2 regions of the Allocoprococcus similis genome follow, and region 2 is predicted to be linked to the other one. Evidence: a T-box and tRNA genes for the amino acid it is inferred to sense, from the RefSeq annotation. Region 2 holds a T-box; the other holds one or more tRNA genes.
What was found. A T-box is a leader RNA that pairs with one kind of tRNA and senses whether it is charged. The one in region 2 lies ahead of leuS (leucine--tRNA ligase), so its partner is inferred to be a tRNA-Leu.
Positions count from the first base shown of each region.

Region 1: it has a tRNA-Leu gene. The T-box ahead of leuS (leucine--tRNA ligase) is inferred to sense a tRNA for this amino acid. The anticodon was not compared.

Region 1 covers NZ_BAAHSG010000021.1:14,692-19,629, forward strand. The annotation lists gene ACYQ5K_RS10740 (GntR family transcriptional regulator) at 1-297, shown strand, start outside; gene ACYQ5K_RS10745 (RuBisCO large subunit C-terminal-like domain-containing protein) at 374-1,651, shown strand; gene ACYQ5K_RS10750 (HPr family phosphocarrier protein) at 1,746-1,970, shown strand; tRNA gene ACYQ5K_RS10755 (tRNA-Leu) at 2,081-2,166, opposite strand; tRNA gene ACYQ5K_RS10760 (tRNA-Val) at 2,193-2,265, opposite strand; tRNA gene ACYQ5K_RS10765 (tRNA-Asp) at 2,288-2,361, opposite strand; tRNA gene ACYQ5K_RS10770 (tRNA-Ile) at 2,382-2,455, opposite strand; tRNA gene ACYQ5K_RS10775 (tRNA-Thr) at 2,484-2,556, opposite strand; tRNA gene ACYQ5K_RS10780 (tRNA-Glu) at 2,592-2,663, opposite strand; gene ACYQ5K_RS10785 (hypothetical protein) at 2,800-3,048, shown strand; gene ACYQ5K_RS10790 (PadR family transcriptional regulator) at 3,236-3,577, shown strand; gene ACYQ5K_RS10795 (FtsW/RodA/SpoVE family cell cycle protein) at 3,564-4,910, shown strand; gene ACYQ5K_RS10800 (chorismate--pyruvate lyase) at 4,938-4,938, shown strand, end outside.
Region 2 covers NZ_BAAHSG010000006.1:161,964-166,901, forward strand. The annotation lists gene recQ (DNA helicase RecQ) at 1-1,572, shown strand, start outside; gene ACYQ5K_RS03220 (M48 family metallopeptidase) at 1,563-2,105, shown strand; T-box leader at 2,193-2,430, shown strand; gene leuS (leucine--tRNA ligase) at 2,549-4,938, shown strand, end outside.

The DNA of each region.
Region 1 (4,938 bases), on a different contig from region 2:
TACCAGCAGAACAGACTGTATCATTTCTCAATTTACAAAGCGAGTCAGTTAGACAGAGTGTGTTCAATGATTGAGTCCTTATGGGATAACTTATCATTTTTTAAACTGGTCTATGGTCAGAAATTACTTCTGAAAGAAGAATCCAGACGGAATATGATAGCGGAACATGATAGCTATCTGGAAGCATTGAAGAATCATGACAGTGAATTGATTTATCATTTATTGGGAAAGAACCTTAAGAAAAGAACGGAAGATATTCCGTATAGTTCCAGTGCTTATTTTCATGAGGAAGCATAGGAAGCAGATAGCAATTGTAATTAAAGTCCAGGTATCGGAAACGGTACCTGGACTTTTTTCAATGAAAGGGAAAAATATGGATTCAGTACTTTATGCATTATCGGAACATATTCATGGACAGAATTATGTAATTGCATCTTATTATATCAAACTGCCAAAAGAAGTGGACGTGATAAAAAAAGCATCGACACTGGCGGTTGGGCAGACGATCGGAACCTGGATTCCGATTCCGGGGATCACGGACGAGATCCGGGAAAAATATATGGGAAAGGTTGTTAATATTTTCGATATTCCGGCATTGGATCTGGCAACACAGATTGAAGAGGATGAGAGAAAGTATATTATCCAGATTGCATATCCGGCGGTAAATTTCGGGAATGATCTTCCACTTCTGATCACTTCCCTGCTTGGAAATGATGCTTCGACCTCTGCACAGGTAAAGCTTCTTGATATCGAATTCCCGGAAGAATTTACAAAGAAATTCGCAGGTCCACAGTTCGGCATCGATGGAATCCGGGAGTATACCAAAGTGAAGGAGAGACCATTTCTTCTGAATATGGTGAAGCCGTGTACAGGGCTGACTCCGGAAGAGGGTGCAAAGATATTCTACCAGACGGCACTTGGCGGCGTGGATTTTATTAAGGATGATGAGCTTTTGGGAAATCCGTCCTACAGTCATCCGGCAGACCGTGTAAAAGCATTTAGGAAAGCAGCGAAAGCCGCTTATGAGGAAAGCGGAAATCATGTAAAATATTTTGTGAATGTGACAAGCGGGACAGCAGAGATCATGGATAACGTGAAGGCTGTTGAGGATGCGGGAGCAGATGGAATTATGATCAATTTTGCTGCCATTGGATACAGTGCGCTGAAGCAGGTTGCCGAGAAGACAAAGCTTCCAATCTTAGGGCATGCAGCAGGTTCTGGAATGGTATATGAGGGAACTCTAAATGGAATGTCTTCCCCTCTGGCGGTTGGAAAACTGGCGCGTCTTGCGGGAGCGGATATTGTGATGGTCAATACACCGTATGGCGGTTATCCGTTATCTTACCAGAAATATATGCAGACGATAGAGCAGCTGGTACTGCCGTTCTATCATCTGAAAGCATCCATGCCTTCGATCGGCGGAGGTGTTCATCCAGGAATGGTGGAAAAATATATCCGGGAAGTCGGATGTGATATCGTTTTGGCAGCAGGCGGTGCAGTACAGGGACATCCGGGCGGAGCAACTGCGGGAGCAAAGGCAATGCGCCAGGCAATTGAGATTGTTATGAGTGGAGAAGACTTTGAGAGTGCGGCAAGGGAGAAAAAAGAGCTGAGCGAAGCACTTTCTTTGTGGAAATATCATGCGAATTAGGGTTTTTGCAGAAAATATATAGGATATTAGATATTGTATATTTTATCCAAAAATGATATACTAGGCATGAAATGAAGGAAGGCAGGTAAAGGGAATGATTAAATCAATTATGTTAAATACTTCTAATGACTTGAGAGATTTCATGCATCTGGCATGCTCATCACCGATGGATATCGGAGTACATACTGTAGATAACCAGATTGCAGATGGCAAATCTGTACTGGGACTTATGGCAATTGATTATAAGAAGCCGGTAAAAGTTATTTCAGAAGATGAGAAATTTATGAAACAGATTGAGAAATGGGCTGTTGAAGAATAAGAATGGATGAGCTGAAAGATGGGAGAGCAGGGGGATTTTGCTCTCCCGTTTCGTTGTAAAAAAATAAGAGAAACGCTGTAAATTCAACGTTTCTCCTACTTTTTACTTAATGCCGCAGACCGGAATCGAACCGGTACGGGTATCACTACCCACGGGATTTTAAGTCCCGGGCGTCTGCCAGTTCCGCCACTGCGGCATATCATTATGAAATTATAATGAAAATGGGACCAATAGGGCTCGAACCTATGACCCTCTGCTTGTAAGGCAGATGCTCTCCCAGCTGAGCTATGATCCCGAAAACTGAATAATCAGTTAAGCGACCCGAATGGGACTCGAACCCACGACCTCCGCCGTGACAGGGCGGCGCTCTAACCAACTGAGCCATCGGGCCATATGAAATTTTAAAAAAAGTGGACCTTCAGGGACTCGAACCCGGGACCGATCGGTTATGAGCCGATTGCTCTAACCAGCTGAGCTAAAGGTCCAAATTAAATGCGTCCCACTAAGGACAAAAGCCGATGATCGGACTCGAACCGATAACCTGCTGATTACAAATCAGCTGCTCTGCCAATTGAGCCACATCGGCATATTGCTGTGTATATACAATTGGCTTAAACCAAGTGACTCCGACGGGAATCGAACCCGTGTTACCGCCGTGAAAGGGCGATGTCTTAACCGCTTGACCACGGAGCCAAAATCAATTTTGTTGAACTGTGTTACAACAGTGACCGAAAATTATAATATCATAAGGCTATACTTTTTGCAAGTGTTTTTTTGAAAAAAGTTAAATATTTTTATTTTATTTATCAGAAGGTTTTGCAGAAATATTTTGACAGATAAAAAAGGCATGATACACCGGGGACATTTCTATTATATTAAAAAAGAATTTTTTTCAGGAAAGAGGAAAGGAGAAAAAGAATTACAGAATAAAAAAAGAGCCGATACAAAACTGTATCGGCAGAGTAGAGAGAAGATATATATAAAAGGTATAAGTCAAAGACGTATGCCTGATTTTTTAGGCGGACATCCTGATAACCTTACAGAGCTGATATCGTATAGGATTATCGGCGTCCCTTAACTTTATGCATTTAGTATAACGGGAAATTATGGAAAGAATGTGACGGGCGGATAAAGAAATCCTGAAATATCTTAAAAACTTATGAAGAAGAGATAAATTCCAGTGAAAGTATTGACGTATATAGATTGCCGATATATAATGACAAACAGATAATATATAGATGACCGATATAAGAAAGGAGAACGAGATGGCAGTTGATAAAAGCCTGATATCAGGGAGTACGACGCTTTTGATCTTAAGTCTGTTGGAAGAGAAGGATATGTATGGATATGAGATGATCGACACTCTGAAAGGAAAGTCGAACAATGTATTTGAACTGAAAGCGGGAACCTTATATCCGCTTCTGCATTCCATGGAAGAGAAAGGATGGCTTACCGTATATGAGCAGGAAGCCGGAGGCAAGATGAGGAAGTATTACCAGCTTACAAAAGAAGGAAAAAAGCAGTATAAAGTAAAAAAAGAAGAATGGAAAGAGTATTCAGAAGCTATTTTACAGGTGATCGGAGGTGTGTGCTTTGGAACGACGTGATTATCTGGAACTGCTGACAAGCCAGATCCGCTGTAAAAAGATGTGTCCGGTGATCGCACGTGAAGTGGAAGATCATATCGAAGACCAGAAACAGGCTTTTCTTGAAGAAGGAATGACAGAGGCGGAGGCAGAAAAATCTGCAGTACGTGAGATGGGCGATCCGGTTGAAGTCGGTGTGGAGATGGATCAGATCCACAGACCGAAGATGCCGTGGAAAGCAATTCTGGTGATCGCTCTGATGGAAATCCTGAGTGGAATTTTTGCGGCATTCTTTTTGCAACAAAATGAAAACTATGGATATGTTGCAGGGATCCGGCAGATATTCCGAATAGCGATAGCATTTCCGGTTATGATCATGGTGTGCTATATGGATTACAGCTGGATAGGAAAGCATGCAAGGCTTCTGACCGGTGGGTATCTGTTATTGCTGGTTCTGATGAGACATTTTTTCGCCCTTCAGGTCAATGGTGCGACAAGGTGGATTGGAGTAGGCGGCTTCATTGTAAGTCTTTCGCTGATGAGCTGGCTGTTTCTTCCATTGTATGGTGCAGTGTTGTATCAGTACCGGGGAGAAGGATATGGTGCTGTTCTTAAAGCCACAGTCTGGATGCTGCTTATCGCAGGGATCCTGATCACCTGTCCGGATCTTGTGATGGCAGGGACGGTTGGACTTTCCTGTATCTTTATGCTGATGCTTGCACTGGAAAAGGGATGGTATCAGGTTGCGGTTACAAAGGTGATGACCGGAATAGGTATCAGTGTTGTTGGAGTTCCGGTTGGCATACTGGCATATTTTTTTTTCTTTGGTGCGGAATATCAGAAAAGCCGTATCCTGGCGATGTTTACAGTGAATAAGTCAGAAATGATGGAAGGAACAACGCTTGGGGCAGTACGGGAGCTACTGTCGAAATGTATGGCAGTTGGACGCGCCACCGGAGTAGAGGACTTTTGGACTGGGGACCGTATCAGTTCCGCGGATTATATGATGCTTGGAATTGCGGGGTATTGTGGAATTCTTGTGATGGTTCTTTGTATTGCAATAATTGCCGGTTTGTTGTGCTGGTTTTTAAGAAGCACGCTGAAGCAGAAGAACCAGCTTGGTATGATGATGGGATTTGGCTGTGTGATGGTTCTGGCAATTCAGTTCCTACTGTCACTGATGGCGAACATTGGAGTATCCGGGTTCGGTCAGGGAGCCTGGTGTCTGTTCTTCGGATATGGACGAAGCGGTCAGATGGTTTCAGCAGTATTGATGGGAATTTTGCTGAGTATTTACCGGCATCAGAATGTAACTCCTGAGCTTGTAGTTGAAAAAAGAGCGACGGCGAGCTAAGATAGAAGAAAAAAGAGGAGGAACAAAA
Region 2 (4,938 bases):
CTGACTATGGGGCAGTACCGGAAGGCACTTGCCTTTGCAAAAGAAGGAAGATATAAGATCATCTATGTGGCACCGGAGCGGCTGGAGACTGTAGAGTTTATGGATTTTGCTATGAGCGTGGATATTTCTATGATCGCAGTCGATGAAGCGCACTGTGTTTCCCAGTGGGGACAGGATTTCCGGCCAAGCTATTTAAAGATCACAGAGTTTGTAGAGCATCTTCCAAAGCGGCCGGTTGTGAGTGCATTTACTGCAACAGCGACGAAAGAAGTAAGAGAGGATATGATCGATATCCTGATGCTGGAGGATCCGGAAGTAGTAATGACAGGTTACGACAGACCGAATCTGTTCCTTGCGGTACAGTCCCCAAAGAATAAATATGCCGCACTCAAAGCATTTGTTGAGGAGCATCCGGATCAGTGTGGGATCGTCTACTGCCTGACCAGAAAGCAGGTGGAGGAAACTTGCGCACTCCTGGAATTGGATGGGTTTTCTGTGACCAGGTATCATGCAGGACTGACAGACCGGGAGCGGCGTGATAATCAGGATGATTTCATTTATGACCGGAAGCAGATCATGGTGGCGACGAATGCATTCGGGATGGGAATTGATAAATCCAATGTCCGCTTTGTCGTGCATTACAATATGCCGAAGAATCTGGAGTCCTATTATCAGGAAGTGGGACGCTGCGCCCGGGACGGTGAGCCGGGGGAGTGTCTGCTTTTATATAGTGGACAGGATGTGATCACAAACCAGATGTTCATTGAGAACAACCGCGACAATCAGGAACTGGATGAACTGACGCGCCGGATCGTGATGGAGCGGGATCAGGAGCGCCTGAAAAAGATGACTTATTATTGTTTTACAAATGAATGTCTGCGTGATTATATTTTGCGGTATTTTGGAGAATACGGCAGTAATTACTGTGGAAACTGTTCCAACTGTAAGACACAGTTTGATACCGTGGATATGACGACAGAGGCAAGAATACTTGCCATGTGTGTAAAAGAGAGTCATCAGCGTTACGGCATCAATGTAATTCTGGATACGGTACATGGAGCAAATAATGCGAAGATCCGGCAGTATGGCATGAGTGCCAGTCCGGCTTACGGAGTACTCTCTAAGACGCCTTCATGGAAGCTCCGGCAGATTTTCAACCAGCTTCTGGTAGAGGGATATCTGAAGACCACCTCGGATTCTTATATGATTGTGAAGCTGACTGAAAAATCAGAAGCACTGATCGCAGGGCAGGAGACATTTTCCATGAAGATGGCAAAAGAACCGGAGAAAGAGGCGAAGACCGCACCGAAGAAAAAGGTGAAGAAGACTGCGGGACTGGTTCTGAACAAAGAGCAGGAAGAGTCTTTCGAAATCCTGCGCGCCCTGCGTGCTGAAATCGCGAGAGAAGAAAAGGTTCCGCCGTATATTGTATTTTCTGACAAGACGCTGGTGCAGATGTGTATCGATCAGCCGAAGGATAAGGCAGGGATGCTGGAAGTATCCGGTGTCGGGGAATTTAAGTTTGAAAAATACGGGGAACGCTTTCTGGAGGTGATCCGGTCGTGGACATAGAATATCGCCTGGTCCGGTCGAACCGCAGGAGTATCGGGATCGAGGTTGACCGGGAAGGGAAGGTGACGGTTCGTGCACCCTATTCCTGTGAGAAAAAGCGGATTGACCGGTTCCTTCTGGAAAAAGAGAACTGGATCCGGCAGAAGGTGAAGTTTCAGAAGGAAAATGCAATGAAGCTGCAGGAAAAGAGAGAGATGCCGGAAGCAGAAAAGAAATATTACCGGAATCTGGCAAGAGAAGTATTAGGTGCAAGAACCGGATACTATGCCCGGAAAATGGGTGTGACCTATGGGCGTATTTCCATCCGGGAGCAGAAGACCAGATGGGGAAGCTGCAGCAGCGTGGGGAATCTCAATTACAACTGGAAGCTGGTACTGATGCCTCCGGGAGTTTTGGATTATGTTGTGGTTCATGAGCTGGCACACCGTAGAGAAATGAATCATTCCGCTGCATTCTGGAAGGTCGTGGCGACGTGGATGCCGGACTATAAAAAATATAGAAAATGGCTGAGAGATAACGGAAATCAATTTTAAATGGTAAAAATAATCAAGAATTCGTAAAAAACAATCAAGAATCTCTTGACGGAACTTGTATTTATTTTTATAATAACAGAGTATATGAAAAAAACAAGGATAAGGATCAGTAAAAGATTAGAGTCTGTACAGAGAGCTGCCGGGCGGTGCAAGGCAGCAGATCAGATCTTTGAACTCGCCTTTGAGTTCTTCTGCTGAATGGTTTTCAGATAGGCAGAAGCGGGAATTCCCGTTATAGAATCACAAGTGCGCTGCACCGTAAGTTATGTTACCGGGATGCGGCGAAGAAGAGTGGTACCACGGAATTTAATCTTTCGTCTCTTTGAATTTATCAAAAGAGGCGAAAGATTTTTATTTAACAGGAAATCCTGATGGAATTTCCTGCTAAATAAAAGGTTAAGACACTTTTTTTCATACTGAAACAATACCAGGAGGAAAGAAAAATGGCAGTACCTTACAATCATAAGGCAATCGAAAAGAAATGGAAAGAAAAATGGGCTGAGAATCCGGTCAATCCGAAGGTGGATGAAAACGGCAACCCGAAAAAGAAATATTATTGTCTGGACATGTTCCCGTATCCGTCAGGAAATGGCCTTCATGTAGGACACTGGAGAGGCTATGTTATCTCCGATGTATGGAGCCGTTACAAACTGCTTCAGGGATATTATATCATTCATCCGATGGGATGGGATGCATTCGGTCTTCCGGCTGAAAACTATGCGATCAAGATGGGAACCCATCCTGCAAAATCGACAGCAGCAAACATCGCAAATATCAAACGTCAGATCAATGAGATCTCAGCGCTTTATGACTGGGATATGGAAGTCAATACAACAGATCCTGATTTCTACAAATGGACACAGTGGATCTTTGTAAAGATGTTCAAAGAAGGACTTGCATACGAAAAAGAATTCCCGATCAACTGGTGTCCGTCTTGTAAGACAGGTCTTGCAAATGAAGAGGTTGTAGGCGGAAAATGCGAACGTTGCGGCGCTGAAGTTACAAAGAAGAATCTTCGTCAGTGGATGCTGCGTATCACAAAATATGCAGACCGTCTGTTAAATGACCTGGATAAGCTTGACTGGCCGGAAAAAGTTAAAAAGATGCAGACAGACTGGATCGGTAAATCTTACGGTGCAGAAGTAGACTTCCCGGTTGAAGGAAGAGAAGATAAGATCACTGTATACACAACAAGACCGGATACCCTTCACGGAGCAACTTTCATGGTACTTGCACCGGAACATAAGCTTGCAGCAGAGCTTGCAACACCGGAACACAAAGAAGAAGTAGAAAAATACATTTTCGATTCTTCTATGAAGTCTAACGTAGACCGTCTGCAGGACAAAGAAAAAACAGGTGTATTTACAGGAACATATGCAATCAACCCTCTGAATGGAGCAAAAGTACCGATCTGGCTTTCTGATTATGTACTGGCTGATTACGGTACAGGAGCCATCATGTGCGTACCGGCTCATGATGACCGTGACTTTGAATTTGCTACCAAGTTCAACATCCCGATCATTCAGGTTATTGCAAAAGACGGTAAAGAAATCGAAAATATGACAGAAGCTTACACAGAAGCATCCGGAACGATGATCAATTCCGGAGAGTGGAATGGTATGGAAAGCTCTGTTCTTAAGAAAGAAGCTCCACACATCATCGAAGAAAGAGGAATCGGACGTGCAACTGTAAATTACAAGCTGCGTGACTGGGTATTCTCCCGTCAGAGATACTGGGGAGAACCAATTCCGATCGTACATTGTCCGGACTGTGGCGCTGTACCGGTACCGGAGGATCAGCTTCCACTGAGACTGCCGGATGTAGAATCTTATGAACCGACGGGAACAGGAGAATCTCCACTTGCAGGAATCGATGAATGGGTAAACACAACCTGCCCGGTTTGTGGAAAACCTGCTAAACGTGAGACAAATACCATGCCGCAGTGGGCTGGATCTTCATGGTATTTCCTGCGTTATGTAGATAACCACAACAATGAAGAACTTGTATCCAGAGAAAAAGCAGATGCAATGCTTCCGGTAGATATGTATATCGGTGGTGTGGAACATGCAGTACTTCACCTTCTGTATTCAAGATTCTATACCAAATTCCTTTGCGATATCGGTGTGATCGATTTTGACGAGCCGTTTATCAAACTGTTCAACCAGGGAATGATCACCGGAAAGAACGGTATCAAGATGAGTAAATCAAAAGGAAATGTCGTATCTCCGGATGATCTTGTAAGAGATTACGGATGCGATTCCTTAAGAATGTATGAACTCTTCGTAGGACCACCGGAACTGGATGCAGAGTGGGATGACAGAGGAATCGACGGTGTATACCGTTTCCTTAAAAAACTCTGGAACCTGCTTATGGACAGCAAGGACAAAGATATCAAGCCAACCAAAGAGATGATCAAAGTACGTCACAAACTGGTTTATGATATCACAACCCGTCTGGAAAGCTTCAGCCTGAATACAGTAATCTCTGCATTCATGGAGCACACCAACACACTGGTTGCAATCGCCAAGAAAGAAGGCGGAGTAGACAGAGATACTCTGGATACCCTTGCAGTATTGCTTGCACCATTTGCACCACATATGGCAGAAGAAATCTGGGAAGAACTTGGCAACAAAGAAAGCGTATTCCGTGCCGGATGGCCAAAATACGATGCAGAAGCCATGAAAGATGATGAAATCGAAATTCCGGTACAGATCAATGGAAAAACAAGAGCAGTCATCAAGATTTCCGCAGAGGCTACAAAAGAAGAAGCAATCGCTGCCGGAAAAGAAGCAATCGCAGATAAACTTACAGGAAATATCGTAAAAGAAATTTA